4 regions of the Ensifer soli genome follow, and region 1 is predicted to be linked to each of the others. Evidence: predicted binding sites of a transcription regulator. Region 1 holds the regulator's gene; each other region holds the start of a gene.
What was found. Region 1 encodes PhoB, which activates phosphate uptake and scavenging genes when phosphate is short. Its sites were predicted from a motif close to TGTCATNNANCTGTCAT; they were not measured.
Positions count from the first base shown of each region.

Region 2: the regulator PhoB is predicted to act here: its motif matches at 4,105-4,121, upstream of ACEVQ6_RS08255 (PhoX family protein).
Region 3: the regulator PhoB is predicted to act here: its motif matches at 3,427-3,443, upstream of ppk2 (polyphosphate kinase 2).
Region 4: the regulator PhoB is predicted to act here: its motif matches at 1,589-1,605, upstream of ACEVQ6_RS09270 (alkaline phosphatase D family protein).

Region 1 covers NZ_JBHFEI010000001.1:349,738-357,002, forward strand. Annotated here, with positions in the region: gene apaG (Co2+/Mg2+ efflux protein ApaG) at 1-175, shown strand, start outside; gene ACEVQ6_RS01550 (Hsp33 family molecular chaperone) at 213-1,202, opposite strand; gene argF (ornithine carbamoyltransferase) at 1,364-2,281, opposite strand; gene ACEVQ6_RS01560 (aspartate aminotransferase family protein) at 2,324-3,523, opposite strand; gene ACEVQ6_RS01565 (GcrA family cell cycle regulator) at 3,961-4,497, shown strand; gene phoB (phosphate regulon transcriptional regulator PhoB) at 4,603-5,286, opposite strand; gene phoU (phosphate signaling complex protein PhoU) at 5,438-6,148, opposite strand; gene pstB (phosphate ABC transporter ATP-binding protein PstB) at 6,177-6,992, opposite strand; gene pstA (phosphate ABC transporter permease PstA) at 7,006-7,265, opposite strand, start outside.
Region 2 covers NZ_JBHFEI010000004.1:236,353-243,617, forward strand. Annotated here, with positions in the region: gene ACEVQ6_RS08240 (Tex family protein) at 1-588, shown strand, start outside; gene recO (DNA repair protein RecO) at 702-1,448, shown strand; gene ACEVQ6_RS08250 (PaaI family thioesterase) at 1,451-1,960, shown strand; gene ACEVQ6_RS08255 (PhoX family protein) at 2,003-4,036, opposite strand; gene ACEVQ6_RS08260 (DUF2339 domain-containing protein) at 4,197-7,007, shown strand; gene ACEVQ6_RS08265 (MOSC domain-containing protein) at 7,010-7,265, shown strand, end outside.
Region 3 covers NZ_JBHFEI010000006.1:297,796-305,060, forward strand. Annotated here, with positions in the region: gene ACEVQ6_RS11865 (helix-turn-helix domain-containing protein) at 1-191, opposite strand, end outside; gene ACEVQ6_RS11870 (aldose 1-epimerase family protein) at 705-1,571, shown strand; gene ACEVQ6_RS11875 (CorA family divalent cation transporter) at 1,582-2,607, opposite strand; gene ACEVQ6_RS11880 (DUF922 domain-containing Zn-dependent protease) at 2,773-3,375, opposite strand; gene ppk2 (polyphosphate kinase 2) at 3,488-4,399, shown strand; gene ACEVQ6_RS11890 (beta strand repeat-containing protein) at 4,439-7,265, opposite strand, start outside.
Region 4 covers NZ_JBHFEI010000005.1:78,354-85,618, reverse strand. Annotated here, with positions in the region: gene ACEVQ6_RS09275 (M3 family metallopeptidase) at 1-1,530, shown strand, start outside; gene ACEVQ6_RS09270 (alkaline phosphatase D family protein) at 1,665-3,230, shown strand; gene typA (translational GTPase TypA) at 3,361-5,187, shown strand; gene ACEVQ6_RS09260 (GNAT family N-acetyltransferase) at 5,369-5,875, shown strand; gene ppa (inorganic diphosphatase) at 6,029-6,565, shown strand; gene ACEVQ6_RS09250 (YggT family protein) at 6,650-6,946, opposite strand; gene ACEVQ6_RS09245 (glutamine amidotransferase) at 7,072-7,265, opposite strand, start outside.

The sequences.
Region 1 (7,265 bases):
GCCGCTGCTCAACCCCGGCGACAGCTACGAATATTCGTCCGGCTGCCCGCTCGACACGCCGTCGGGCGTCATGTTCGGCCGCTACGGCATGCAATCGGCCGACGGCGACACGTTCGAGGTGGACATCCCCGCCTTCTCCCTCGACACGCCGGGCCTCGTGCGCACGCTCAACTGAAAGCTCTCCCGCCGGGGACGCGGGACGGCCGTGCGTGTCACTGCGGCAGGATTTCCGCAGCCTCGAAACGGTAGGTCGTCGAGCAGAACTCGCAGGTGACCTCGATGCCGCCCTCCGTCGACACATGGTCGATCTCCTCGCGGCTGAAGCCCGCGAGAACCTCCGCCAGCTTCTCGCGCGAGCAGCTGCAGCGATCCAGGACCTCCTGCGACGGGAAGACCGTGACACCGCGCTCGTGAAACAGCCGGTAGAGCAGCCGCTCGACGCCGACGGTCGGATCGGTCAGTTCATCCGCATCGACGCTCGCGACCATGACCTGCGCTTCCGACCAGAGGTCGTCCTCGTTCGAGAGCGTGTCGCGGGTGTCGCCGTCGCCGCCGTGCAGGTCGGGATGGCGCATGCGCTCCAGGGCCTGCGGCAGGAACTGCGCAACGAGACCGCCCGCCCGCCAGCGATGGCGCGGCCGGCCCTCGCCGTCGCGGTCGATCAGCTCGGCCGCCTCCAGCCGCACGCGGGTCGGGATCTGCTCCGACTGGCGGAAATAGACGCCGGCGATCTCCTCCAGCGTGGCACCGTCGAGTTCGACGATGCCCTGGTAGCGCTGCGTGTCCGGGCCCTGGTCGATGGTGAAGGCGAGCACGCCCTTGCCGAGCAGGTCGTGCGGCGCCGTCCTTCCGGCGGCAACGGCGGCGGCGAGCGCGTCGGCGTCGAAGCGGGCATAGGCGCGCACCGCCTGCGGCGTCGAGAAATCCGCCACGACGAGATCGACGGGCCCGTCGCCGCGGGTCTGGACGATCAGCTTGCCGTCGAACTTCAGCGAGGTGCCGAGCAGCACGGTCAGCACGATCGTCTCCGCCAGAAGGCGGGCGACCGGGGCCGGATAGTCATGGCGGCCGAGGATGGCGTCGAGCATCGGCCCTAGCTGGACCGCCCGGCCGCGCACGTCGAGCGCGTCGACCTGGAAGGGCACGACGTGATCGTCGCCGGCATGGCCGAATTCGCCAAGAACGCTTTCGGTGGTGGTCATGGTCAAAACTCCCGCGCCCCCGACCCGCGGTCGATCACGGGACGAGGCGCATGTCAAAACGGGCGCAAGGCGCCCTCGCCTGTTCGGTATGGGCCGCATGTAGGAATTCGCCGATCGTCATCAAGGGGACGGCATCAGGCGACAGACCGGGGCGGTTCCGTTTAGAATGCGTTGAGGCACCAGGCGAGGATCGACTTCTGGGCGTGCAGGCGGTTCTCCGCCTCGTCGAAGACGACCGACTGCGGTCCGTCGATCACTTCGTCGGTCACCTCCTCGCCGCGATGCGCCGGCAGGCAATGCATGAACAGCGCTCCCGGCGCCGCCTTGGCCATCAGGGCGCTGTTGACCTGGTAGGGCTGGAAGACGTTGTGGCCGCGGGCGCGGTGCTCCTGGTTCATCGACACCCAGGTGTCGGTGACGATGCAGTCGGCGCCGGTGACCGCCTTGTCGGCATCATGGGTCAGCACGATGTCGCCGCCATTGTCGCGGGCCCAGTTGAGGAACCTGTCCTTCGGCTCGGAGCCGAGCGGCACGGCCATGGTCATGCGGTAACCGAAGCGGGCCGAACCCTCGACCAGCGAATGCAGCACATTGTTGCCGTCGCCGGTCCAGGCGAGCGTCCTGCCCTTCACCGGGCCGCGATGCTCCTCGAAGGTCATGATGTCGGCCATGATCTGGCAAGGGTGGGTGTCGTCGGTCAGCCCGTTGATGACCGGTACGGTCGCGTGCTCGGCAAGCTCCAGCAGGCGGTTGTGGTCGGTGGTGCGGATCATGATCGCATCGACATAGCGCGACAGCACCTTGGCCGTGTCGCCGATCGTCTCGGCGCGGCCGAGCTGCATCTCGGTGCCGGAGAGGAACAGCGTCTCGCCGCCGAGCTGGCGCATGCCGACATCGAAGGAGACGCGGGTGCGGGTCGACGGCTTCTCGAAGATCATCGCCAGCATCTTGCCGGAAAGCGGCTTGTCGTCGGTGCCCGCCTTGGTCGCCACCTTGCGCAGCTTGGCGTCGTCGATGATGACGCGCAGGTCGCCGGCCGTCATTGCCGAGAGATCGAGAAAATGCCTGGTGCCGGCCATGTCCGTCTGTCCCTGTCCTTAGCTGTCGTCGCCTTCCGCCGGTCAGGCGGTCTTCCGTTCCGTCGCGGCCGTGATCCGTTCCGCCGCCCGCTCGAGACGCGCCAGCCCCTCGCGCGCCTCCTGCGCCGTCGTCGTCAGCGGCGGCAGCAGGCGCAGCACGTTGTCGCCCGCCGGCACCGCCAGCATATGCTCCGCCCGCACGGCCTTCAGGAACTCCGCCGGCGGAATGCGGGTCTTGACGCCGAGCATCAGCCCCTCGCCGCGGATCTCCTCGACCAGGTCCGGGTAGCGGTCCTTCAGCGAGGCGAGCCCCTGGCGGAAGACCAGCGCCACGTCGCGGACATGCTCGAGGAAGCCATCGGCCAGCACGACGTCGAGGACGGCATTGCCGACGGCCATCGCAAGCGGATTGCCGCCATAGGTCGTGCCATGGGTGCCGACGACCATGCCGGCGGCGGCCTCCGCCGTCGCGAGGCAGGCGCCGAAGGGAAAGCCGCCGCCGATGCCCTTGGCGACCGCCATGATGTCCGGCGTGATGCCGGCCCATTCATGGGCGAAGAGCTTGCCGGTGCGGCCGACGCCGCACTGGACCTCGTCGAGGATCAGGAGCAGGCCGTATTCGTCGCAGAGCGCCCGCAGTTCCTGGAGAAACGCGTTCGGCACCGGCCGGATGCCGCCCTCGCCCTGCACCGGCTCGATCAGGATCGCCGCGGTCTCCTCGGTGATCGCATCCTTGACCGCCTGCATGTCGCCGAAGGGTACCTGCAGGAAGCCCGGCACCTTGGGGCCGAAGCCCTCGAGATACTTCGCCTGCCCGCCGGCGGCGATCGTCGCCAGCGTGCGGCCGTGGAAGGCGCCCTCGAAGGTGATGACGTGGAACTTTTCCGGATGGCCCTTGGCGAAATGAAAGCGGCGCGCCGTCTTGATCGCGCATTCCAGCGCCTCGGCGCCGGAATTGGTGAAGAAGACCTTGTCGGCGAAGGTCACCTGGGTCAGCCGGCGGCCGAGCGTCTCCTGCCCGGGCACCTCGTAGAGATTGGAGAGGTGCCAGAGCTTGTCGGCCTGCCCCTTCAGGGCCGCGACCAGATGGGGATGGGAGTGGCCGAGCGAGCTGACGGCGATGCCGGCGGCGAAATCGAGGTAGCGCGTCCCGTCCTCGGCGATCAGCCAGACGCCGTCGCCGCGCTCGAAACGCAGCGGTGCGCGGGCATAGGTGTCGTAAAGCGGCGTGGCGTCGGCCATCTCGCGTCTCCCTCGATCGCTGCGGTGGAATGCCCGCGGATCAGGCGCCGCTGGCCCGAACACCGGCCCGAAAAATCAAAAACCGCCTTTCGGCGGCGCCGCACTATCATCATTTTTAGGCTGTGATGTCAACAAAGCGACGCCGTTTCGCCGCATGCGGGAGGGCGAAAACGCCGATCGATTTTTTTGGCCGGAAGGGCTTGCAAAAATGCCACGGCCTGAAAGCAAGTTGGGGAAAACCCAGATTTCGATTCGCAGCGATTCCATGGACTCTTGCCACGGAGTCCCCGGGCCGGTACCTTAATATCCGATTAAGAGACGCATGCGGCGGACCTAGTCACCGAAACACAAGTTGTCGCGTTGGCGCTCCGCCGGATGGCCGGGGCGGGATGGTTGATTCCATCGATGCCGGCGCCGGGACACGGGAGACGATGATCATGAACTGGACGGACGAGCGGGTCGAGAAGCTGAAGAAGCTGTGGTCGGAGGGGCTCAGCGCCAGCCAGATCGCCGCCCAGCTCGGCGGCGTCAGCCGCAACGCGGTGATCGGCAAGGTGCACCGGCTGAGCCTGCCGGGACGCGCCAAGGCCGGCGGCCCCGCCGCCGCGACACGCAACACCAAGCGCACCACCTCCGCCCCGAAAGCGCCGAACTATGCTGCGACCCGGGTGACGACGCGCACCGTGGTCCACCAGGCCGGCGCGACCATGCTGAAGGAAGAGGTCGAAGTCGCCGAGGAGGTCGTCGAGACGGTGGTGGAAGTGGCGCCGGTCCGCAGCAACGTCGTGGTTCCGATGACCCGCAGCATCGGCCTCACCCAGCTGACCGAGCGCACCTGCAAATGGCCGATCGGCGATCCGCTGAACGAGGAATTCCACTTCTGCGGCAACGACTCGCCCGACAGCTCGCCCTATTGCAGCTTCCATGCCCGCATCGCCTATCAGCCCTCCGCCGAGCGCCGCCGCGCCCGCTGACGGGGCAGGCCGGGACGGACCGGTGCCGATCTCAAAGACGAAAGCGACCGTGACCCTTTCCGGATCACGGTCGCTTTGTTTTACCGTTGCGGAATACGGCGCCCGTCAGCTCTCGAGGGAATAGCCGGCGCCGCGGACCGTGCGGATCACGTCCTGCATGTTGGAGAAATTCAGCGCCTTGCGCAGCCGGCCGACATGGACGTCGACGGTGCGCTCGTCGACATAGATGTCATGCCCCCAGACGCCGTCGAGGAGCTGCGAGCGCGAGAAGACCCGGCCCGGCGAGGTCATCAGGAATTCGAGCAGGCGGAATTCGGTCGGCCCCAGCCGCACCTCGCGCGACTTGCGATGGACGCGGTGCGTCTCGCGGTCGAGCTCGATGTCGCCGCATTTCAGCAGGGTCGACAGGACCTCCGGCTTGGCGCGGCGCAGCATCGCCTTGATCCGCGCCATCAGCTCTGGCGTCGAGAAGGGCTTGACGACATAGTCGTCGGCGCCGGTCGCAAGGCCGCGCACCCGCTCGCTCTCCTCGCCGCGCGCCGTCAGCATGATGATCGGCAGGCGCTCCGTTTCCGGCCGCTGGCGCAATCTCCGGCAGAGCTCGATGCCGGACACGCCGGGCAGCATCCAGTCGAGGACCAGGAGGTCCGGCACGCGCTCCTGCAGCCGGATCTCCGCCTCGTCGCCGCGATGGATCGTGTCGACCTCGAAGCCCTCGGCCTCGAGATTGTAGCGCAGGAGCACGCTCAGCGCCTCCTCGTCCTCGACAACGGCAATTCTCGGATTCATGGGGTCTGTTGCTCCCTGGCATGAGGCCCGCGGTCGGCGGGTCGCGGGACGGAAAACGTCCTCCCGCCGCAGCCGACGGAGACCGGCGGGCGAGCCCGCCGGGAAACCGTCCGGTCCGTTCTCCCGCGCGATGCGCGCGCGGCCGCGTTCCTCAGCCGGCGATGGCGCCGAGCGAGGCGGTGGTGTCGTCCTTCGGGCGCTCGCCCTCCGGCTGGGCGCCGGTCGCCATGTAATAGATCGTCTCGGCGATGTTGGTCGCGTGGTCGCCGATGCGCTCGATGTTCTTGGCGCAGAACAGGAGATGGGTGCAGGGCGTGATGTTGCGCGGGTCTTCCATCATGTAGGTGAGCAGCTCGCGGAACAGCGACGTATAGATCGCGTCGATCTCGTCGTCGCGCTCGCGGATGCTCTTCGCCTTCTCGGGAAGCCGCGAGGCGTAGACGTCGAGCACCTCCTTCAGCTGGGTCAGCGCCAGTTCGGCGAGATGCTCGAGGCCGCGGGCGAGCTGGCGCGGCACGCCGGAACCGGCGACCGAGGTCACGCGCTTGGCCGTGTTCTTGGCGAGGTCGCCGACGCGCTCGAGATCGGCGGCGATGCGGATCGACCCCATGATCTCGCGCAGGTCGCTCGCCATCGGCTGGCGCTTGGCGATGGTGACGATCGCCTTCTCGTTGATCTGGCGCTCGGCGTCGTCGAGGATGACGTCGTCGGAGATCACCTTCTGGGCGAGGCCGGTGTCCGAATGCACGAGCGCGCGGACGGATTCGGCCACCATCTGCTCGGAAATCCCGCCCATCTCGGAAATGCGGCGGGAGAGATACTTCAGTTCGTCGTCATAGGCGGAGACGATATGCGATGCCATGGTCGTGTTCCTTGAACGGGGGCGCGGATCAGCCGAACCGGCCCATGATGTAATCCTGGGTGCGCTGGTCGTCAGGATTGGTGAACATCTTGTCGGTGTCGTTCTCCTCGACGAGATTGCCGAGGTGGAACATGGCGGTGCGCTGCGAGACGCGGGCGGCCTGCTGCATCGAATGGGTGACGATGACGATCGTGTAGTTGGCGCGCAGCTCGTGGATCAGTTCCTCGACCTTGGCGGTGGCGATCGGGTCGAGGGCCGAGCAAGGCTCGTCCATCAGGATGACCTCGGGGCTGACGGCCACGGCACGCGCGATGCAGAGGCGCTGCTGCTGGCCGCCGGAAAGCCCGGTGCCCGGCTCGTGCAGCCGGTCCTTCACCTCGTTCCAGAGGCCGGCCTTCTGCAAGCTGGTCTCGACGATCTGGTCGAACTCGCTGCGGCCGCGCGCAAGCCCGTGGATCTTCGGCCCGTAGGCGACGTTCTCGTAGATCGACTTCGGGAAGGGGTTCGGCTTCTGGAACACCATGCCGACGCGGGCGCGCAGCTCGACGACGTCGATCGCCGGGTCGTAGATGTCGTCCTGCTCGAGCGTGATCCTGCCGGTGACCCGGCAGTTCTCGATCGTGTCGTTCATGCGGTTCAGCGTCCTGAGGAAGGTGGACTTGCCGCAGCCGGACGGGCCGATCAACGCCGTCACGGTGTTTTCGCGGATGTTCAGGTTGACGTCGAACAAGGCGCGCTTCTCGCCGTAATAGACGGAGACGTCCTTGCCGATCATCTTGTAGGGAACGCTGTTCATCTTCTCACCCACGGCTTTCTCGATCGCTGCTTCCGTCATCATGTTCATGATCAGTATCCTTCTACCAGCGACGTTCAAATCGGCGGCGCAAAAGAATGGCGCCGAGGTTCATGACAATGAGGAAGATCAGGAGAATGATGATCGCCCCCGAGGTGCGTTCGACGAAGGCGCGTTCCGCCTCGTTGGCCCACATGTAGATCTGCACCGGCATCGCGGTGGCCGGATCCAGCGGCGAGGCCGGAAAATCGGCGACGAAGGCGACCATGCCGATCAGCAGCAGCGGCGCGGTCTCGCCGAGCGCATGGGCGAGGCCGATGATCG
Region 2 (7,265 bases), on a different contig from region 1:
TATGGCGTCGCCCGCCGGATCGTCGAGGCCTGCGGGCGCGACCTGCGCGCGCTGATGGGCGACAGCGCCGCGTTGAAGAGGCTCGATCCGCAGACCTTCGTTGACGAGCGCTTCGGCCTGCCGACGGTCAAGGACATTCTGTCGGAACTGGAAAAGCCCGGCCGCGACCCCCGCCCGAGTTTTAGGACGGCGACCTTCGCCGACGGCATCGACGACATCAAGGACCTGAAGCCCGGCATGCTGCTCGAGGGCACGGTGACCAATGTCGCCGCCTTCGGCGCCTTCGTCGACATCGGCGTGCATCAGGACGGGCTGGTGCACGTCTCCCAGCTCGCCGACCGCTTCGTCAAGGACCCGCACGAGGTCGTCAAGGCCGGCGACGTGGTCAAGGTGCGCGTCACCGAGGTGGACGTTCCCCGCAAGCGCATCGGCCTCTCCATGCGCAAGGACAGTGGCGCGGAGCAGGGCAGGGCGCCGGGCGGCAGGCCGCAGGAACGGTCGCAGGCGCGCGCCCCCCAGCAGAAGCCCCAGCCGCAGAGTCAGGGTGCTTTCGGTGCGGCACTCGCCGAGGCGATGCGCAAGAAGTGAGCCACAAACCATGTCGCGCAGGAACGTCACGCGTCAAGACAGACGCTTGGAGCCTGCGCGGCGAACCCGGCTCGCGGCACGCTTTCCGTCGCGGTGAAAGGCGGCCCTGAGCCATGCAGTGGAGTGACGCGGCGATCATCCTCGGCGTCAAGCGGCTCGGCGAGACCTCGGTCATTGCCGAGGTGATGACGCCCGGCCATGGCCGCCATCTCGGCATCGTCCGTTCCGGCCGCTCGCGGCAGATGCAGCCGGTGCTCCAGCCCGGCAACGGCGTCGAGGTGACCTGGCGGGCGCGCCTCGACGAGCATCTCGGCGAATTCCGCATCGAGCCGGTCCGCATGCGCGCAGCCGCGCTGATGGAAGCGGCCGGGCCGATCCATGCGGTGCAGGCGATGGCGGCGCTGCTGCGGCTCCTGCCCGAACGCGATCCCCATCCCGCCCTCTACCGAAGCCTCGACGTCATCCTCGATCATCTCGACGTCCCGGCCGATGCCGGCGAACTCTACATCCGTTTCGAGCTCGCCGTCCTCGCCGAGCTCGGCTGCGGGCTCGATCTCGGCGCCTGTGCCGCGACGGGTGCGCGCAGCGGCCTTGCCTATGTCTCGCCGAAGAGCGGCCGCGCCGTCAGTGAGGGGGCGGGCGCGCCCTATGCCGACCGGCTTCTGCCGCTGCCGCCCTTCCTGCGCGAGGAGGAGCGCCGGGCGGCGGATGCGCAGGGCCTCAGCGACGCCTTCCGCCTCACCGCCTTCTTCCTCGCCCGCCACGTCTTCGAGCCGCGCGGCATCGCGCCGCCGCTCGCCCGCGAGAGCTTCGTCCAGGCGACCCTGAAGGCCCTCGATCCGCAACGCGCGAAAGGATGACGATGAGCGTCGAACTCTATCCGGGCATGACCGCCTCCGGCATCGGCACGGTGCCGCTCTCAGCGCTGGAGCAGGACGGCGGTCTCGCGGCGCTGCTCGACCTTCTGTCCGGAAAGCATCCGGCGCCGCCGATGGCGAAGACGCTGAAGATGGGATTGCGCGAGGCGGAGGCGGGCAGGGTGCTCTTTTCCGGCCTGCCCTCGGAGGAGCATCTCAACCCGCTCGGCACGGTCCATGGCGGATGGACGGCGACGATCATGGATTCCGCGCTCGGCTGCGCGGTGATGAGCGTGCTTCAGCCCGGCGAGGCCTATACCACCGTCGAGTTCAAGGTGAACCTCGTCCGCCCGCTGTTTCCGTCGAGCGGCGAGGTGTTCTGCGAAGGCAGGCTCCTGCACCGGGGCCGCACCCTCGCCACGTCCGAGGCGACGCTGAAGGACGGCGCGGGCAAGCTGATCGCCCATGGCACGGAAACCTGCGCCATCTTTCCCGTCGCCGCCCTGAAACGATAGCGGCGACCGCACCGGATCTCTCCGGTGCGGCTCCGGCGAGGGTCAGCCAATCCGGCCGCCGCCCGTCCGGGTGACGGCGACGACGGCCGGGCGCACCGGCATGTCGTCGCGGAAATCCGGCCAGCGGGTCGCCGGGTTTTCGAAGGTGGCGAGCCCCGCGTCGCCCGGATGCTGGACGGCGAGGAAGAAGGTGTCGGCGGTCGGGTTGAAGCTCGGCCCGCACATCTCCGCCCCGACCGGCACGCGGAAGAACAGGGTCGAGGTGCCGCGCGCAGCGCCTTGCGTGTCGATCGCCCAGATGCCGTCGGTGCGGCCGGTGTCCTTCTCGTTGTTGCCGTCGGTCGAGACCCAGAGGCGGCCCTCCGCGTCGATGGCGCAATTGTCCGGCATGCCGAACCAGCCGTTCCTCGTCGTCGCGGTGGAAAAGGAGGCGCCAACCTCGGCGAGCGACGGATCGCCGCATTTGAGTAGAACGTCCCAGGTGGCGCTGGTCGCGGCGAAGTCGCCGTCAGGCTCGCTGATCTCGATGATGTGGCCGAAGGCGTTGTCCGCGCGCGGATTGGCCGCGTCGGTCTGGTCGGCCTTGCGCCGCGTGTTGTTGGTCAGCATCACATAGACCTTGCCGGTCTTCGGATTGGGCTGAACGTCCTCCGGCCGGTCCATCTTGGTTGCTTGAAGCAGGTCGCCGGCGCGGCGCGTCTCGATCAGCACGTCCGCCTGGCTGTTGAAGCCGTTCTCCGGCGTCAGCGGGCCCTGGCCGAAGACGAGCGGAAGCCAGGCGAGCGTGCCGTCCTCGTCGAAGCGGGCGACATGGAGCGTTCCGGCGTCGAGGAGATCTCGGTTGGCGGCGCGGTCGTCCGGGTTGAACGTGCCGGCGGTGACGAATTTATAGACATAGTCGAAGCGCTCGTCGTCGCCGCAGTAGAAGACGACGCGGCCGTCCTTGTTGACGACCGATTCGGCGCCCTCGTGCTTCATCCGGCCGAGCGCGGTGCGCTTCTTCGGCACGGATGCCGGATCCAGCGGGTCGACCTCGACCACCCAGCCGAAGCGGTTCGCCTCGTTCGGCTCCTTGGATACGTCGAAACGGTCGTAGAACGACGCCCATGCATATTGGCCGCCGGGGATGCCCATGCGCTTCATCTGGGCGAATTCGGGATGGTCATCGGCGAGCGTGCCGCCGAAATAGCCGTTGACGTTTTCCTCCGCCATCAGCCAGGTGCCCCAGGCGGTGACGCCGCCGGCGCAGTTGTTGAACGTGCCGAGCACCTTCGTCCCGGTCGGGTCGGCGGAGGTCTTCAGCCGGTCGTGGCCGGCGGCGGGGCCGGTGATCTCCATCGCGGTCGCGACCGTGATGCGACGGTTGTAGCGCCCGTCGAGAACCGGCTGCCACTTCCCGTCGATCTTGCGGATCTCGATGACCGTGCCGCCATGCGCGGCCATCTCGATGTCGACCAGGGCTTTCGTGTAGTCGCCGAGGACGACCTTCTCCTCCTCGACCTCGACGCCGTTCTCGACGACCGGCTTGCCGTCCTTCGTCTTCTTCTCTTTGACGACGCGGGCGAAGTTCGGGAACATCAGCTCGGCATTGGTATATTCGTGGTTGACCACGAGAAGCCCGTGGTCGGGATTTCCGTCGAGCGGGATGAAGCCGACATAGTCGTTGTTGTAGCCGAAGAGCCGTGCCTGGGCCTCTGCCGTCTGGTTCATCGGGTCGAAATCGGGGCTGTCGGCGAACACCTTGTCGCCCCAGCGCATCAGGATCTCGGCCTCGTGGCCGTCGGCGACGTGATGGGTCCCGTCGACGCCGGCCTCCACTTCCGCAAAGTCGAAGGCGGAGCCGGTCTCGGCGCGCGCATCCTCGGCGGTCAGGAGCGCGAGCGGACTGACCGTGGTCGAGATCGCCGCGACGGCGAGCGATCCGGACATGAAGGCGCGGCGGGAGAAGCGGCGACGGATGATGTCGCCCATCGTCGGATTGGCGGAACAGTTCCGTCCGACATCCTCGACGGCCTCGCGGCGCTCGGTCAGCGTCTGGAAACCGGTTGCGTCATGACCGTTCACATGCGTGTCCATCGTGTGCTCCTCTCGTCGCCAAAGCCCGTGCGGCCGCCGGCCGCCCGCATCCTCTCTGCCCTCCCTCCGTGACAGGCGCACGACAATCTCGGCGCGGCGCGGCCACCTCAGGCGGCAGCGGCATTGGGCCGGACGACAAAAGCGGCTATGGTCGCCGCCCGTGCCGATCGAGGATCCGATGTTCGAACTGCTTGCCGTTGCCGCTTTCCTTCTCTCGCTTGCCGCCTGGCGGGGGCGCAGCCGCCTTGCCGCCCTGGAGCGCGAGGTGGCCGACCTGCGCCAGGAACTCGGCCGCATCACCGGCGTCGCGATCGAACCGGCCGGCCGCAGGGGACTGCCGGCGGCAGCCGCGGCCGGCCACCCGCCGCCGCGCAAGACCATCCTCTTCAAGCCGGCCGTCACCGGCGCCGCGAGTTTCTCCGGCGAGGGCGACCTGCCGCAGGAAGCGGTGGAGAAGGCCGCGCGCGGCGAGCCCGCCAGCGTCAAGGCGCGCGTCGCCGAAGCGCCGCAGCCCTCCGAATCACCCGCGCCGAAGGAGAGCCTCGAAAGCCGGCTCGGCGCGCGCTGGGCGGTCTGGGTCGGCGGCATCGCGCTCGCGCTCGGCGGCGTCTTCATGGTGAAATATTCGATCGATGCCGGGCTGTTGAGCCCCGGCGTGCGGCTGGCGCTCGCCGCCCTCTTCGGCCTCGCCCTCGCCGCGGCCGGCGAATTCATCCGCCGCCGGGCCGTGCCGCGGATCGTGCCCGCTTTCGGCAATGCGATGATTCCCGGCGTGCTGACCGCCGCCGGCGCGGTCACGCTCTTCGGCGTCGTCTATGCGGCCTATGGCGTCTACGGCTTCATCGGGCCGACCGGCGCCTTCCTCCTTCTGGCGCTGGTCTCGGTCGGAACCGTCGGGCTCTCGCTCCTGCACGGGCAGGCGCTCGCCGGCCTCGGCCTGCTCGCCGCCATGGAGACACCGCTTCTCGTCGACACCGAGGCCCCGGACGGCTGGAGCCTCGTCGCCTATCTCCTCGTCGCCTTCGCCGCGACACTCGCCGCCGCCCATCGCCGCGGCTGGCGCGTCGTGCCCTCGCTCGCCAATCTCGGCCTCGGCCTCTGGGCCTTCTTCATCGTCCTGTCGAACGGCGCCGTGTCCCCGACGCCGGCGATGCTGGCGATGCCCGTCATGCTTGCCGGAAACGGCCTTTTCGCCGGACTGCGGCGGCGCGGCGATGAAACGCCCGGCGACGCGGCCGCCGGGCCGCGGGAGACCTGGCGCGGCGTGTTGCGGCCGCTTCTCCTGCCGCTGGTGCTGACGGCGTCGCTCTCCGCCGCCCTGGCGGCGCTCGTCATCGCCAGTCCGCTGTTCGGGCCGGGCGGCCGTGCCGACGTCGCGCAGTTCGCTCTGATCGTCGCGGCGATGGCTGTCCTCGGCGCGGTCGAGCGGCAGGCGGCGTCCGCCGCGCTGCTTTCCGCCGTCACCGCGCTCGCCGGCCTGTGGAGCCTGATGCCCTCGACCCTGTCGTTCCTGCCCGAGACCGGCCTGCCGCTCGCCGCGGTCGAGGCGTCGACGCTGATCGCCGCGGCGCTCGTGCTCTCGGTCGTCTTCCTGCTCGCCGGTGCCTTGGCGATCCACCGCCGGATCGCCGACGACCCGCGCCTCGCCGCGCTCTGGTCCGGCATCGTCGCGGCGGTGCCGGCGGCGATCGTCGCGCTGTCTTTCCTGATGCTCGGCACGCTCGGCTTCGACCCGTTGCACGGCCTGTTCGCGCTCGGCTGCGGCGCGGCGCTGCTGGCGCTGGCGGACGTCTTCTCCCGCCGCAAGGCCGCCGGCCTGCCCGCCGTGCAGGCGCTGCTGACGGCCGGCTCGCTCGCCGCCTTCGCCGTCGGCCTGCACGCGCTGACGGACGGGGTCTGGACGACGATGCTGCTCGCCGCGCTCGGCCTTGCCTATGTCGTCGCGGCGCGGATCCGCCCCTGGCCGGTCATGCCCTGGATGATGGTGGCGGCGGCCCTCGGCGTGCTCGGCCGCATCGCCTGGGAGCCCTCCATCGTCGGGCCGCTCAGCCTCGGCACGACGCCGGTCGTCAACGCGCTTGCCGCCGGTTACGGCGTGCCGGCGGCCCTTCTGGCGCTCTCGGCCTATGAGATGCGCCGCTGGTCGAGCATCCGGGTGCGCAACCTGCTGCAGGCGCTCGCCTGCCTCTTCGCGCTGCTGACCGCCGCAATCCTCGTGCGCCATGCGATGAACGGCGGGCGGCTCGATTCCGGCATGCCGACGCTTGCGGAACAGTCGATCTACACGCTCATCGTCATCGGCGCCTCGGCGATCATGATGCTGCTCGACCTGCGCTCGCCGGGCACGGTGCTGCGCTACGGCAGCATGGCGCTCGGCATCCTGTCGATGCTCTCGGTGCTCGCCGCCCACCTGGTCGGCCTGAACCCCTATTTCACCGGCGAACCGCTCGGCCCCTGGCCGCTCCTCGACCTGCTGCTGATCGGCTACCTGCTGCCGGGCCTCGCCTATGCCGCCCTCGCCTGGCTGGCGCAGGGGCGCCGGCCGCCGCCTTACATCGCCGCGCTCGCCGTCAGTGGTGGCGTGCTCGTCTTCGCCTGGGCGACGCTCTGCGTCCGCCGGGCCTGGCAGGGTCCGGGCATCGCCGACTGGAAGGGCTTTCTGGCCGGCGAGACCTACACCTATTCGGTCGTCTGGCTGGCGATCGGCGTCGCCATGCTCTGGCTCGGCGCGCGCTTCAACGCGCGCGCGATCCGCATCACATCGGCGGTTCTCGTCATCGTCGCGGTGATCAAGGTGTTCCTGATCGACATGGCCCATCTCGAAGGATTCCTTCGGGCATTGTCCTTCATCGGCCTCGGCGGCGTTCTCATCGGCATCGGCCTCTTCTATCAGAGGCTGCTTTCGGCGCGCCCGCCCGCCTCCGCCGCTGCGGCCGCGCCCGCCGATCCTGCTCCTGCCGAAAGGGCCTGACCATGCCGCGTTCCGTCACGCAACTGAACATCCATCCGCTGAAGAGCGGCCGCGCCATTCCGCTCGACGCCGTCGACGTCGCGCGCGACGGCTTTGCCGGCGACCGGCGCTTCATGCTGATCGACGAGACCGGCGCCTTCATCACCCAGCGCGAACTGCCGGCGCTTGCCCGCGTCGAGGCGCGGGGCGAGGGGAGCGTGCTTCATCTCGCCAAGGACGGGGCGGCGCTGACCCTGCGCTTTGATCCCGAACGCCGCC
Region 3 (7,265 bases), on a different contig from region 1:
AACCGCGCCGGATCGATATCCGCGCCGATCTCGATCCGCGAGATTTCCGCGCCGGTGAGGCCGCAGGTGACGGCGAGGTCGTCGATGCTGTAGCCCATGTCCTGGCGCGAGCGACGCACGGTCTCGCCGATCTGGGACTGCGGCAAGGCCGCGGAGCCGGCGACGTCCTTGATTCCGATAGAAAGATTCATGAAACAGTTCCTTCCGGTTGTCCGCAACGCCGCGAAGGCGTCGCGTGAAGGTGGCCTCAAGCCATCGGGCCCGGCCGAACCAATCGGTTCGATCGAGTGCAGCGCAATATATGGTGAAATCGTGGCGATGCAAGTCACAAGATCGTTTCGCAGCGCTCCCTTGAGACGAAGGTCGGGGGCCGGGCGTCGTCCCGCTGCTGATTCCCACTTCCCGGATGGATTCTCCATTGCGGAAGATGCTGTATTCCTAAATTAAAATCATGCCTTACGCCGACGCCTCCCCGGGCGGCGACATCCTGCGGCAGGCGGAGATCAACCTTCGGAACAGCCTTTCGCATCCATTGGCGCCCCTGCCCGTCATCCGACGCAAGAACAGGCGTCATGCCGGTTCATGTTGCAATGCGGGAGTTGAAAGCTGCAGCCGGGCCGATATTCTCAAGGCGGAAGAATTGCGGGGCTCCCGTCGCCCGGTGACGGGTCCTCGCCATCCGTCATTGCGCAGAGGGGCACTCCATGACCGAAACCGTCCGCATCGCTTCCGGCGACCTCGTCGCGGAGATCGCCGACCTCGGCGCCGAACTGCAAAGCCTGACGACGGCCGAGGGCCGGGCGCTGCTCTGGAGCGGCGATCCGGCCTTCTGGACGGGACGGTCGCCGGTTCTCTTCCCGATCGTCGGCAAGGCGCCCGGCGACCGGATCGCCGTCGACGGCGTCGATTATCCGATGGCCCAGCACGGCTTCGCGCGGCGCTCGGCCTTCACATTGGCAGAGGCGGGCGCAAGCGCCTGCCGGCATGTGCTGGTTGCCTGCGAGGCGACACGCGCGGCCTATCCCTTCGACTTCCGGCTCGAAGTCGCGCACCGGCTCGACGGACCGATGCTGACGGTAACGGCCGAGGTGCGCAACGAGGATGCGCGGCCGATGCCTTTCGGCCTCGGCTTTCACCCGGCCTTCCTCTGGCCGCTGCCGGGCGCGGCCGGCCGGGCGCACACGATCGTGCTCGACAACGGCGCCGAGCCGCCGCTCGCCCGGCTGGCAGGAGGCCTCCTCGTCGCCGAGGAGCTGCTGTCGCCCTTCCGCAGCGGACGTCTCGTTCTCGATCATGCCCTGTTCGCAGACGATGCGATGATCTTCCCCGAAGGCGCCGGGACAGGTCTGCGCTACGCGCCGGAGGGCGGCGCCGGCCTGCGCTTTCACTTCGACAACCTGCCCAACCTCGCGCTCTGGACCAAGCCGGGGGCTCCCTATATCTGCATCGAACCCTGGCATGGAATGGCGGCGCGGGACGGGGAAAGCGGCGAGATCGCCGCGCGTCCTTTCTCGCAAACGCTCGAACCCGGCGCCTCGGCGCGCTTTTCCTTTTCCGTCGTCGTCGAATGACGGGGCAGGATCACAGCCAGTCGATGCGCTTCAGCAGCCAGAGCGTCGCGACCGAGGTCGCCACCACGAAGGCGACGATGACGAGGAAGGCCGACGTATCCCCGACACCGGGAATGCCGCCGACATTCATGCCGAACAGCCCGGCGACGACGCTCGGCGGCAGGAGCAGCGCGGCGAGCGCGCCGAGCCGGTTCGAACTGCGCGCGATGCGCTCGCCGATCACCGTCGACAGGTCGTCATGCAGGATGCTGGTCCGGTCGCGGATCGCGTCGAGATAGTCGATGAAGCGCATCAGCTTGTCGATGACCTCGCGCAGGCGCAGCGTGTCCCGCTCCTTCAGCCATCCGGCGTCGTCATGGGCGATCCGGTTCAGCGCATCGCGCTGCGGGGCGAGATAGCGGCGCAGCTGCACGGACCGCCGGCGCAGGAGTTTCAGCCGCTGGCGCACCTCGCCGGCCTCGCCCTGGAAGATCAGGTCGTCGAGTTCGTCCACCTCCTCGTCCATGGCATCGAGCACGGGCTCCAGGTCGCGCACCAGCTTATCGCTGATCAGGGCAAGGAGGTCGCCGGTCCGCCTCGGTCCCTTGCCCTTCTGGAGGGCGAGACGGATGTCGCGCAGCGCGGTGATATAGTGGCCGCTGTCGCGCAGCGACACGAGCCGGTGCGCGTCGACCCAGATGTGCAAGGGGATGAGATCGATCCCCGCGCCCTCCTCCCCGACCTCGTCGGGCCGGGTGGCGCAGACGCCGCGCAGGATGATCAGCAGCCCGTCGTCGATCGGCTCGACGCGCGGGCGCGAATCCTCGGCGAGCAGCGCCTCCGCGATCAGCGGATCGAAGCCGCCGCTCGTCGTCACCCAGTCGACGGTTGCCGGATGGTCCCGCTCGAAATGCAGCCAGAGCACGCCGTCGCCGGGCCTCCAGCCGCACATGTCGGAGACGCTCAGCGTGCGGCAGCCGCCATCGCCGCCGAGCAGGATCGCAAAGCGAAGGCCCGGCTCCTCCCCGTAGCGCATGTCCGGCGCGCCGTCGCCCATCGCCGTCCCCTCGCATCCGCGCCCTGCCATCCTTCGGCGCATGCCGTCAGGCATGTTCATGACATTAGTCTAAATCACGCCGGCAGCAAGACGGGGGCGAACCCGCGGCAAAAGCGGCGCGGACCGGGGCACGGCCTGGTCGCCGCGACGCCGGGGATCCCGCCCTCAGCGGCCGTTGACGAGGCTGAGGATCAACCGGTGGACCGCGCCGCCGTCGCTCATCTCCACCCGGTCGAAGTCGCGCGCCGCGGCGCGCTGCGCCTGCGACAGGGGACCGAGAATCGCCGGCAACGCCTCGCGGATCCGCTGACATCGGGGATCGTCCGGCACGGAGAACCCGACGGTCGCCGCCTCGATCCTCCTCACCATCTCCTTGATCTGCTCGCCATGCACCCGCTCATGCGCCTCGACGCCGTCGATGAAGGTTTTCCACAGCGCGGCGGTGGCGGGCAGCAGCGGACGGGCGGGACGCGGCAGCGTATAGGTGATCACGAGCCTCGGCTTCGCCGCGGCCAGCCTGCAGCCGCCGTCCGGCGTCGGCTCGTAGGAGCGCGTCCAGGTCAGCTTGAAGCCGGTATGGGCGATGACGCGCCCTTCTCCGAGCGTCGGCCCCCGTTTACCGATCGAGGCGTAGAGTTCGGGGCCGCTCGTGCCCGTGATCGTGTAGGTCGCGATCGTCTCGACCGCCTGCCACCCGGCCCGCGCCGGCCAAGCGGCAAGCGTGGCGGCGATGAGTGTCCCGATCAAAATCTTCACGCCGTCCTCCATCGCGATCGGCCTCTTTTCGCCTACCGGAAGGGCCAGGGCAAGGGCAACGGCTGTCACATGGCTGTCGCCGAAGCCTGCTCCTGTGCGGACGGACAACAGGACACCGACCGCCATGCACACCGACAACAGCCATATGAACCGCATCAAGGACGAAATCGCCGACAGTTTCGACGAGGAGCTCGAACTCCAGATGGAGGAAGAGCGCATCGACGATCTCGCGGCTGACGCGATCTCCGAACGGGCCGTGAAGACGATCGACCGGAAAATCTACTTCCGCGAGCTTTTCCGGTTGCAGCATGAGCTGGTGCGCCTGCAGGACTGGGTGGTGCACAAGAAGCTGAAGGTGGTGGTCCTGTTCGAGGGGCGCGATTCCGCCGGCAAGGGCGGCGCGATCAAGCGCGTGACCCAGCGCCTCAACCCCCGCGTCTGCCGCGTCGTCGCCCTTCCCGCCCCGACCGAGCGCGAGCGCAACCAGTGGTATTTCCAGCGCTATGTCTCGCATCTGCCGACGGCCGGCGAGATCGTGCTCTTCGACAGGAGCTGGTACAATCGCGCCGGCGTCGAGCGGGTGATGGGCTTCTGCACGCCGGAAGAACTCGAGGAGTTCTTCCGCACCGTGCCGGAATTCGAGCGCATGCTGATCGGCTCCGGCATCATCCTGGTGAAATACTGGTTCTCGATCACCGACGAGGAGCAGGAATTCCGCTTCCGCATGCGCATCGAGGACCCGCTGAAGCAGTGGAAACTCTCGCCGATGGATATGGAAAGCCGCGTCCACTGGGAGGACTACACGAAGGCGAAGGAGGAGATGCTCGCCCGCACCCATACGGAGGACGCGCGCTGGTGGGTGATCGACGCGGTCGACAAGAAGAAGGCACGGCTGAACTGCATCGCCCATCTCCTGCGCCAGATCCCCTATGAGGATGTGCCGAAACCGTCGATCGAACTGCCGGAACGCGTCCGCCACGCCGACTATCTGCGCCATCCCGTGCCGCCGGAACTCCATGTGCCGGACGTCTACTGACGTCGCGAACGACCGGTGCGGCGCTGGACGGACAAGGCGTCAGACGACGAAGACATCCGCATGCGTGAGGGATGGCCTGGTGTCGAGGGTGGCGAAACGGATGGCGGCCGCCTCGCCGCTGCCGTCGGCGTCGTAGAAGACCGCACCGCTTGCCCGGTCGTAGAGAATGCGATCGTTCGCATCGAGCGAACCGGTGCCGATATCCTTGAAGGCGGCCGCCGCGAGGTTGCCATGCGTCAGTGCCCCGAAAACGGATGCGCTCAGGCGGATCGTGTCGTCGGCAAGGGAAAAGTCAGCGATCCGGTCGACATTGGTGCCGCCGATCGGGGTTGAAAAGGAAAAGCTGTCCGCGCCCGCGCCCCCCGCCAGGCGGTCCGCGCCGGCACCGCCGTCGATGACGTTGGCGGCGCCGTTGCCGGTGATGGTGTTGGCTCCACTGTTGCCGGTCGCGTTGATCGCCGCAGACCCGGTCAGGACGAGGTTTTCGATCGCCTGGCCGGACAGCGAGAAGCTGACCGACGCGCGCACCGTATCGGTACCGCCGTCCTTCGCCTCGAAAACCCGGTCGCCGGCATGGTCGACGACATAGGTATCGTTGCCCGCGCCGCCCGTCATCCGGTCGGCATTCCCCCCGCCGTCGATGATGTTGGCGGCGCCGTTGCCGGTGATGGTGTTGGCTCCACTGTTGCCGGTCGCGTTGATCGCCGCAGACCCGGTTAGGACGAGGTTTTCGATCGCCTGGCCGGACAGCGAGAAGCTGACCGACGCGCGCACCGTATCGGTACCACCGTCCTTCACCTCGAACACCCGGTCGCCGGCATGGTCGACGACATAGGTATCGTTGCCCGCGCCGCCCGTCATCCGGTCGGCATTCCCCCCGCCGTCGATGATGTTGGCGGCGCCGTTGCCGGTGATGGTGTTGGCTCCACTGTTGCCGGTCGCGTTGATCGCCGCAGACCCGGTTAGGACGAGGTTTTCGATCGCCTGGCCGGACAGCGAGAAGCTGACCGACGCGCGCACCGTATCGGTACCACCGTCCTTCACCTCGAACACCCGGTCGCCGGCATGGTCGACGACATAGGTATCGTTGCCCGCGCCGCCCGTCATCCGGTCGGCATTCCCCCCGCCGTCGATGGTATTAGAAGCGCGGTTGCCGGTAACGGTGTTGGCTCCACTGTTGCCGGTCGCATTGATTGCCGCGGAGCCGGTCAGGACCAGGTTTTCGATCGCCTGGCCGGACAGCGAAAAGCTGACCGAAGCACGCACCGTATCCGTCCCGCCATTCTTTGCCTCGAACACCCGGTCGCCGGCATGGTCGACGATATAGGTGTCGTCGCCCGCCCCACCCGTCATCTGATCGGCATTCGCACCGCCATCGATGATGTTGGCGGCACCGTTCCCGGTGATCGTGTTGGCGAGGTCGTTGCCGGTGCCGTTAAGGGCACCTGTGCCCGTCAGGACGAGCCTCTCGATGTGCGGGGCCAGCGTGGTGCTGACCGACGCCTCCACCGTGTCCGTCCCCGCACCGGCAAGCTCTATCGTCCTGTCGCCCCGGTTGTTGACGACGTAGGTATCGTTTCCTGCACCGCCGCGCAGCGTATCGGCTCCGGCGCCCCCGTCGAGACGGTTGTTCCCTGAGCCTCCGGTCTGCGTCTTCGAACTGCCGCTGTCCGCCGTCACCGTGACACGCGCGCCGTCGGTGGCGATCACCCCCTCGATCACCCCGATGTTCACGAGGCTGTCGAGGTGAAGCACGCCGCTGCGCACGGCAAGGAATCCTTCATTGGTGAAGAGTGCGCGGATGGTCGCGTTGCCTGCAGCGCCCTCCTTCTCCCAAAGCCCCAGATTGAGGATCCTCGCGGCACCGTCAGCGCTGATGTCGCCGTCCGTGAGGGTGTAGGTGCGGCCGGACGCATTGACGATCTGGCCGCTGAGCCGGAATCCGCCGGTCTGGACTGTCGTCCCGTTGTTGATGAAGTCGATCGCGCCAGCCGCGGAACCGAGATCGATGCCGTTGATCGTCGCGGTCCCGGTGACGCGAAGGCCGCCATTGCCGATGCTGTTGAAGCCCGTGTCGAACCGCGCCGAACCCGCGAGCGTCAGGGTGCTTCCATCGAGGTTGACCGCCGCGAAGGTGCCGACCGAGAACGCGCCGCGATAGGTGTAGGTCTCGCTCAACGTCGCCGCGCCGTTGACCTCCAGCGCCGACGTGCCGATCGCCGCATAGACCTTCGTGGTGCCCGAAAGAATGAGTTTTCCTGCACCCGTCACCGTGCCGAAGACCGTGGCGTCGCCCGCAAGCCGCAATGTCGCCCCCCTGCCGACCGAAAGAACGCCGGTCGCCTCCTGGGTGAACGTGCTGTTGATCTCCGATAGTCCACCGGATGACGGCGCAACCGTGATCGTCCCGCGATTGATGACCACCGCGCCGTCGTTGGTGATCGACCCGCCGCTGATCGCATAGGTGTGGCCGCCCTCGTTGGTCAGCGTGCCCCTCAGCGATACCGAGCCCACCTGCTCGACGCTGCCGAGGTTGCGAACGGCAATCGCGCCGGAGGGCGAACCGAGCGCCACGCCGCCGATCGTCGCGTCGCCGGTGATCTTCAGCACGCCGGAACCGCCGATCGTGTTGAAACCGCTGACGAGATGGGCGACGCCGGAAAGCTCGAGCGTATGCCCGCCGAGCCGGGTGGTGCTGAACGTCCCGATCGTGAACGCGCCGGCATAGGCGAGATCGGAGGACAAGGTCGTCGTCCCGTTGAGGTTGAGCGCCGCAGTGGAGATCGCCGTGCCGACCGTGGCGGCCCCGGACAGGGTCAGCGTCCCCTGCCCGCCAATCGTTCCTGCAAGCGTCGACGCGCCTGCG
Region 4 (7,265 bases), on a different contig from region 1:
GTGCTCGCCGACGAGAGCGGCTGGTCGCTGCCGCTTCAGGAGGGGCGCGATCTCGACGGCATCCCGGAATTCCTGAAGGAGGCGATGGCGGCGGCGGCGCGGGATCGCGGTGCCGAAGCGCCTTATGTCGTGACCCTCTCCCGCTCGATCATCGAGCCCTTCCTCACCTTCTCAGCCCGGCGCGACCTGCGCGAGCAGGCTTTCCGGGCCTGGGTGGCGCGCGGCCAGACCGGCGGGCCGACCGACAATCGCGCCATCGTCCGCGAGACGCTGGCGCTGCGCTCCGAAAAGGCCGCCCTGCTCGGCTACGAGAATTATGCGGCGCTGAAGCTCGACAACACCATGGCGAAGACGCCGGAGGCGGTGAACGGCCTGCTTCGCCAGGTCTGGGACAGGGCGCTGGTGCGCGCGAAGCAGGAGGAGGGCGACATCGCCGCCCTGATCGTCGAGGAGGGTGGCAACCACGACGTCATGCCCTGGGACTGGCGCTTCTATGCGGAGAAGATCCGCGCCCGGCGCTTCTCCTTCTCCGAGAGCGAGGTGAAGCCCTATTTCCAGCTCGACCGGATGATCGAGGCCTGTTTCGAGGTGGCGAGGCGCCTGTTCGGCATCGTCGCCATCGAACGCAAGGGGGTGACCGCCTACCATCCGGACGTGCGCGTCTTCGACATCCGCGACGAGGACGGCACGCTCGTCGCCATGTTCCTCGGCGACTATTTCGCCCGCTCCTCGAAACGGTCGGGCGCCTGGATGAGTTCCTTCCAGTCGCAGCACAGGCTGCCGCTGCCGAACGGCACGAAGGGCGAGCTGCCGATCATCTACAATGTCTGCAACTTCGCCAAACCGGCCGAGGGCAAGCCGTCGCTGCTCTCGCTCGACGACGCGCGCACGCTCTTTCACGAATTCGGCCATGCGCTGCACGGCATGCTGTCGAACGTCACCTATCCCTCGGTTTCCGGCACCGGCGTGTCGCGCGATTTCGTCGAACTGCCGTCGCAGCTCTACGAGCATTGGCTGACGGTGCCCGACATCCTCTCGACTTATGCGGTCCATGTCGAGACCGGCGCGCCGCTGCCGAAGGACCTGCTCGACAAGCTGCTCTCGGCCCGCACCTTCAATGCCGGCTTCAACACGGTCGAATTCACCTCCTCCGCCCTCGTCGACATGGCCTTTCACACGCGGGGTCCCGTCGAGGATCCGATGGCGGTGCAGGCGGAGGTGCTCGCCGGGATCGGCATGCCGCCGTCGCTGGTGATGCGCCATGCGACGCCGCACTTCCAGCACGTCTTTGCCGGCGACGGCTATTCGGCCGGCTACTATTCCTACATGTGGTCGGAGGTGCTCGATGCCGACGCCTTCGCCGCCTTCGAGGAGACCGGCGACGCCTTCGACGGCCGCATGGCGAAGCGGCTCAAGGACAATATCTATTCCGTCGGCGGCTCGATCGATCCCGAGGAGGCCTATCGCGCCTTCCGGGGCAAACTGCCGAGCCCGGAGGCCATGCTGGCGAAGAGGGGGCTTGCCGCGTGAGGATCGTCATCCTCCCGTCGCAGAAATTTCGACGGACCGTCATGGATCTGCAACCGCGCTGACACGCGGATGACAAAAGGTCGCTTCCACGCGCACCGTCTGACGGCGGCTCGCGACCAGCGTGGGAGCGATCCATGGACGATGCCGCAACACAGGCGGGACTGAGCCGCCGGTCCTTTCTTCTGTCGTCCGGCGCGATCGGCCTGGCGGCGACGGCGAAGCTCGCCGCGCCCTTTTATCTCCAGAGCCGCAGGCCGCATTTCCTGCATGGCGTCCAGTCCGGCGATGTCGACACGGCCTCGGGCATGGTCTGGACGCAGGTCGACCGCCCCTGCCGCATCGCGCTCGACTATTCGACCACCGGCGCCTTCGGCGACCCTGTCCGCGTCGCCGAACTGAATGCCCTGCCGGGCTCGAACTGCACGGCGAAACATCTCCTGGCCGATCTCCTGCCGGACCAGGAGATCTTCTACCGCTTCACCGCGACCGACCTCTCAGACGTCAACAGGGTCTCCGAGCCGATCGTCGGCCGGTTCCGCACCGCGCCGTTCCGGCGCCGTTCGCTGCGCTTCGCCTGGTCGGGCGACACGGCGGGACAGGGCTGGGGCATCGACGACGTCGGGATGAAGACCTATGCGACGATGGCGATCCATGCGCCGGATTTCTTCATCCATTCCGGCGACACGGTCTACGCCGACAATCCGATCCCCGACGAGATCACGCTTCGCGACGGCACGCTCTGGAAAAACCGCATCGTCACCCCGGAAAAGCGCGATGTCGCCCGCACGCTGAATGAGTATCGCGGCCAGTGGGCTTACAACCTCCTCGACGATCATGTCCGCGCCTTCAACGCCGCCTGCCCGATCTTCTACCAGTGGGACGACCACGAGGTGATGAACAACTGGTCCGCCTCGACCGACCTTTCCGGCGATCCGCGCTACCCGGAAAAGGACGTCTCCGTCTATGCCCGGCGGGCGCTGCAGGCGTTCAGGGAGATGACGCCGGTCCGCCCCTTCGAGACGCAGCCCGGCCGCATCTTCCGCAAGATCGTCTACGGGCCGCTGCTCGACGTCTTCTTCGTCGACCTGCGCTCCTATCGCGACCCCAACCAGGCGGATGGCGGCGCCGGCATCCTCGGCTGGCGGCAGGCGGCCTGGCTGAAGCGGGAGCTCGCCGCCTCGCGCGCCACCTGGAAGGTGATCGCCTGCGACATGCCGATCGGCCTCGTCGTCTGGGACGACTACGCCTCGAAGACGGGCAGCGACGCGATCGCGAACGGCGACGACGGGCCGCCGAAGGGACGCGAGGGCGAGTTCGCGGAGATCTTCCGCTTCCTCCGCGACAACGCGGTCAACAACATCGTCTGGCTGACGGCCGACGTGCACTATACCGCGGCGCACCACTACGATCCGTCGCGCGCGGCGTTCAAGGATTTCCTGCCCTTCTGGGAATTCGTCTCCGGCCCGCTCCATTCGGGCACCTATGGGCCGAAGCCGCTCGACAGGACCTTCGGTCCCGAGGTGCGTTTCATCAAGGCGGCCGGCACCGGCATCGACCAGAACCTGCCGCCCTCCGCCGGCCTGCAGTTCTTCGGCCTCGTCGACATCGATGGCCAGAGCCGGCAGATGACCGTGCGCCTGATGGACCGCGACGACCGCGAATTGTGGCGCGTCGTGCTCGATCCCGTGGTGACTGGATGAGCGGCGTGTCGGCCGCGCATGGCTGCAATACCGGCGCCCCTCTTTCGCGAACGCGAAAAACAGGATATGAGCGCGCCAAATGAACGTGGCGCGTCCCCGATGTTGCGCCCCCAGCCTCAGAGATCAGAACATGGCACTCCGCAATATCGCGATCATCGCGCACGTCGACCATGGGAAAACGACCCTCGTCGACGAGCTCCTGAAACAGTCCGGCTCGTTCCGCGAGAACCAGCGCGTCGCCGAGCGCGTGATGGATTCGAACGACCTCGAAAAGGAACGCGGCATCACCATCCTCGCCAAGGCGACGTCGGTCGAGTGGAAGGGCGTGCGCATCAACATCGTCGACACGCCCGGCCACGCCGATTTCGGCGGCGAGGTCGAGCGCATCCTGTCGATGGTCGACGGCGCCATCGTCCTCGTCGACAGTTCCGAAGGCCCGATGCCGCAGACCAAGTTCGTCGTCTCCAAAGCGCTGAAGGTCGGCCTGAAGCCGATCGTCGCGATCAACAAGATCGACCGCCCGGACGGCCGCCACGAGGAGGTCATCAACGAGGTCTTCGACCTCTTCGCCAATCTCGACGCCACCGACGAGCAGCTCGACTTCCCGATCCTCTACGGCTCGGGCCGCGACGGCTGGATGAACGTCAATCCGGAAGGCCCGAAGGATCAGGGTCTGGCGCCGCTGCTCGATCTCGTGCTGACGCATGTTCCCGAGCCGACCGTCGAGGAGGGCCCGTTCCGCATGATCGGCACCATCCTCGAGGCCAACCCCTTCCTCGGCCGCATCATCACCGGCCGGATCGCGTCGGGCTCGATCAAGCCGAACCAGTCGGTCAAGGTGCTCGGCCAGGACGGTAGGCTGATCGAGAACGGGCGCATCTCGAAGATCCTCGCCTTCCGCGGCATCGAGCGCACGTCGATCGAAGAGGCCCATGCGGGTGACATCGTCGCGATCGCCGGGCTGTCCAAGGGCACGGTCGCCGACACGTTCTGCGATCCCTCGGTGAGCGAGGCGATGACGGCCCAGCCGATCGACCCGCCGACCGTGACCATGTCCTTCATCGTCAATGACAGCCCGCTCGCCGGCACCGAGGGCGACAAGGTGACGAGCCGCGTCATCCGCGACCGTCTGTTCAAGGAAGCCGAGGGCAATGTCGCGCTGAAGATCGAGGAGGCCGAGGGCAAGGATTCCTTCTTCGTCTCCGGCCGCGGCGAGCTGCAGCTCGCCGTGCTGATCGAGACCATGCGCCGGGAAGGCTTCGAGCTCGCCGTCTCGCGCCCGCGCGTCGTCATGGAAAAGGACGCGACCGGCACGCTGATGGAGCCGATCGAGGAGGTCGTCATCGACGTCGACGAGGAGCATTCCGGCGTCGTCGTGCAGAAGATGTCCGAGCGCAAGGCCGAGATGGTCGAGCTCAGGCCGTCGGGCGGCAGCCGCCAGCGCCTGCGCTTCTACGCGCCGACGCGCGGCCTGATCGGCTACCAGTCGGAGCTTCTGACCGACACGCGCGGCACGGCGGTGATGAACCGGCTGTTCCACGATTACCAGCCCTACAAGGGCGCCATCGGCGGTCGCGTCAATGGCGTGCTGCTCGCCAACGGCGCCGGCGAGGCCGTCGCCTATGCCATGTTCAACCTCGAGGACCGCGGCCCGATGATCATCGAGCCGGGCGAGAAGGTCTATCAGGGCATGATCATCGGCATCCACAGCAGAGACAACGACCTCGAGGTCAACGTGCTGAAGGGCAAGCAGCTGACCAACATCCGCGCCGCCGGCAAGGACGAGGCCGTCAAGCTGACGCCGCCGATCCGCATGACGCTCGACCGGGCGCTGTCCTGGATCCAGGACGACGAACTGATGGAAGTGACGCCGAAGTCGATCCGTCTGCGCAAGCTCTATCTCGACCCGAACGACCGCAAGCGTTTCGAAAAGGCCCGCACTGCCGGCGCGGCCTGACGAGGGCCCGTGGCGACAACGAGGAACCCCGGAGCGATCCGGGGTTTTTTGTGCGCCGCATCTCTTTGCCGGTTGCTGAAAGCGTTAAGAATGCGTTAACTTTGCCCATGGGCGAAGGTCCGGTCGCGGTCCTTCGATCGGGCATCCGTAAGCCGGATGCGGGACATGGTCAGAGTGCGTCATGAAGACAGTCACCATCGAAATCCGGCGGGGGGAAGCCCGTGACGCCGCGGCGATCTCCGGGGTTCATCGCGCCGCGTGGCGGCAGGCCTATGCCGGCCTCATCCCGCACCGCCCGCTGATCCAGATGATCGAGCGCCGCAACGAGGCCTGGTGGCGCAAGGCGGCCGGCGGTCCCGCGACGCTCCTCGTTCTCGATGTCGCCGGCACCATTGCCGGCTATGCCACGCTCGGCCTCAACCGCGCCCGTGCCCTGCCGCAGGAAGGCGAGGTCTACGAGCTTTACCTGCGGCCAGAATATCAGGGCCTCGGCTTCGGCCGCCTGCTCTTCGGCGAGGCGAAAAGCCTGCTGAAGTCGCTCGGATGCCGCGGCCTCGTCGTCTGGTGCCTCGAGGACAGTCTCAATGCCGACCGGTTCTTCCGCGGTGCCGGGGGCCGCGACATCGCCGAGGGCATGGAGGATTTCGAGGGCCGCAGCCTGCGCAAGATCGGCTACGTCTGGGACTGAATTTTCCGCGCTGCGGCTTTCGGCGCCCGCCGCGTTCCGGCTCCGCGACGGCGCCCGGTCCATTTTTGCCCATCCGACGAAAGCCATGTTGCGCAGTGCGGCATTTCCCTTTATCGCACTGCGACGCTCATCGCTTCAGCTTGGGAGACACATATGCGGATCGACGCAATTTCCATCGGCAAGAACCCGCCCGAGGACATCAACGTCATCGTCGAGGTTCCGGTCGGCGGACATCCGATCAAGTACGAGATGGACAAGGATGCCGGCACGCTGATCGTCGACCGCTTCCTCTATACGCCGATGACCTATCCGGGCAATTACGGCTTCGTGCCGCACACGCTGTCGGACGACGGCGACCCGATCGACGTGCTGATCGCCTCGACCCGCCCCCTCGTTCCCGGCTGCGTCATCAATGTCCGCCCTATCGGCGTGATGATGATGGAGGACAATTCCGGCAAGGACGAGAAGATCATCGCCGTGCCGAACTATCACCTGACCAAGCGTTACGACAAGGTGAAGGACTATACCGACCTGCCGGAGATCACGCTGCAGCAGATCGAGCATTTCTTCGAGCACTACAAGGACCTCGAGCCCGGAAAATGGGTGAAGATCTTCGGCTGGAAGAATGTCGACGTCGCCCAGCGGCTGATCGCGGAAGCAATCGAGCGGGCGAAGTCCGGCAAGGGTTGACCCGGCGTTGTGATTGGAGACGATGCGGCCCCGGCTTTCCCAGCCGGGGTTTTTCTTTGCCCGTTCGAGCGGCTGCGGCAGGGATCAGAGGCCGAGCAGCGCCGGGGCGATCGTGTAGTTCAGCAGCATCTGCAGGAAATAGAGGATGACGAGCACGACGAGCGGCGACAGGTCGACGCCGCCCATGTTCGGCAGGATGCTGCGGATCGGCCGGTAGACTGGTTCGGTCAGCTGGTAGAGCGAGCGGCCGATCATGTTGATCGCCTGGTTGTTGGTGTTGATCACGTTGAAGGCGTAGAGCCAGGAAAAGATCGCCGAGGCGATGACCAGGAACCAGACGATGTTGATGATGAAATTGAGGGTGCTGATGACAGCAATCATGCCGCTCTCCAAAGGGTTGTCGCCTGACATGTAGCCATTGGCGGCAGGGGCGGCAAGTCCGGCCGCGCCGCTGCGATGAACGTCCCGGCGGTTTTCGGACGCGGGCCATCCGCCGGCCTTATCCTTCAGGCGGCGCCGGCTTTCCTTGAGGCGGTGTCGGCCTTTGCTTCCCCGCCGACGAAGATCAGGTCGAGGAACCCGTCCATCCAGCGCCGGAGCGCCGCGTCGTGGCGCATGCGGCCGTCGAGATGGTCGCGCCCCTGCTGGGCGCCGGGAAGCACGAAGCGGTGGGCGCCGTGCACGACCCAGCGATGCATCA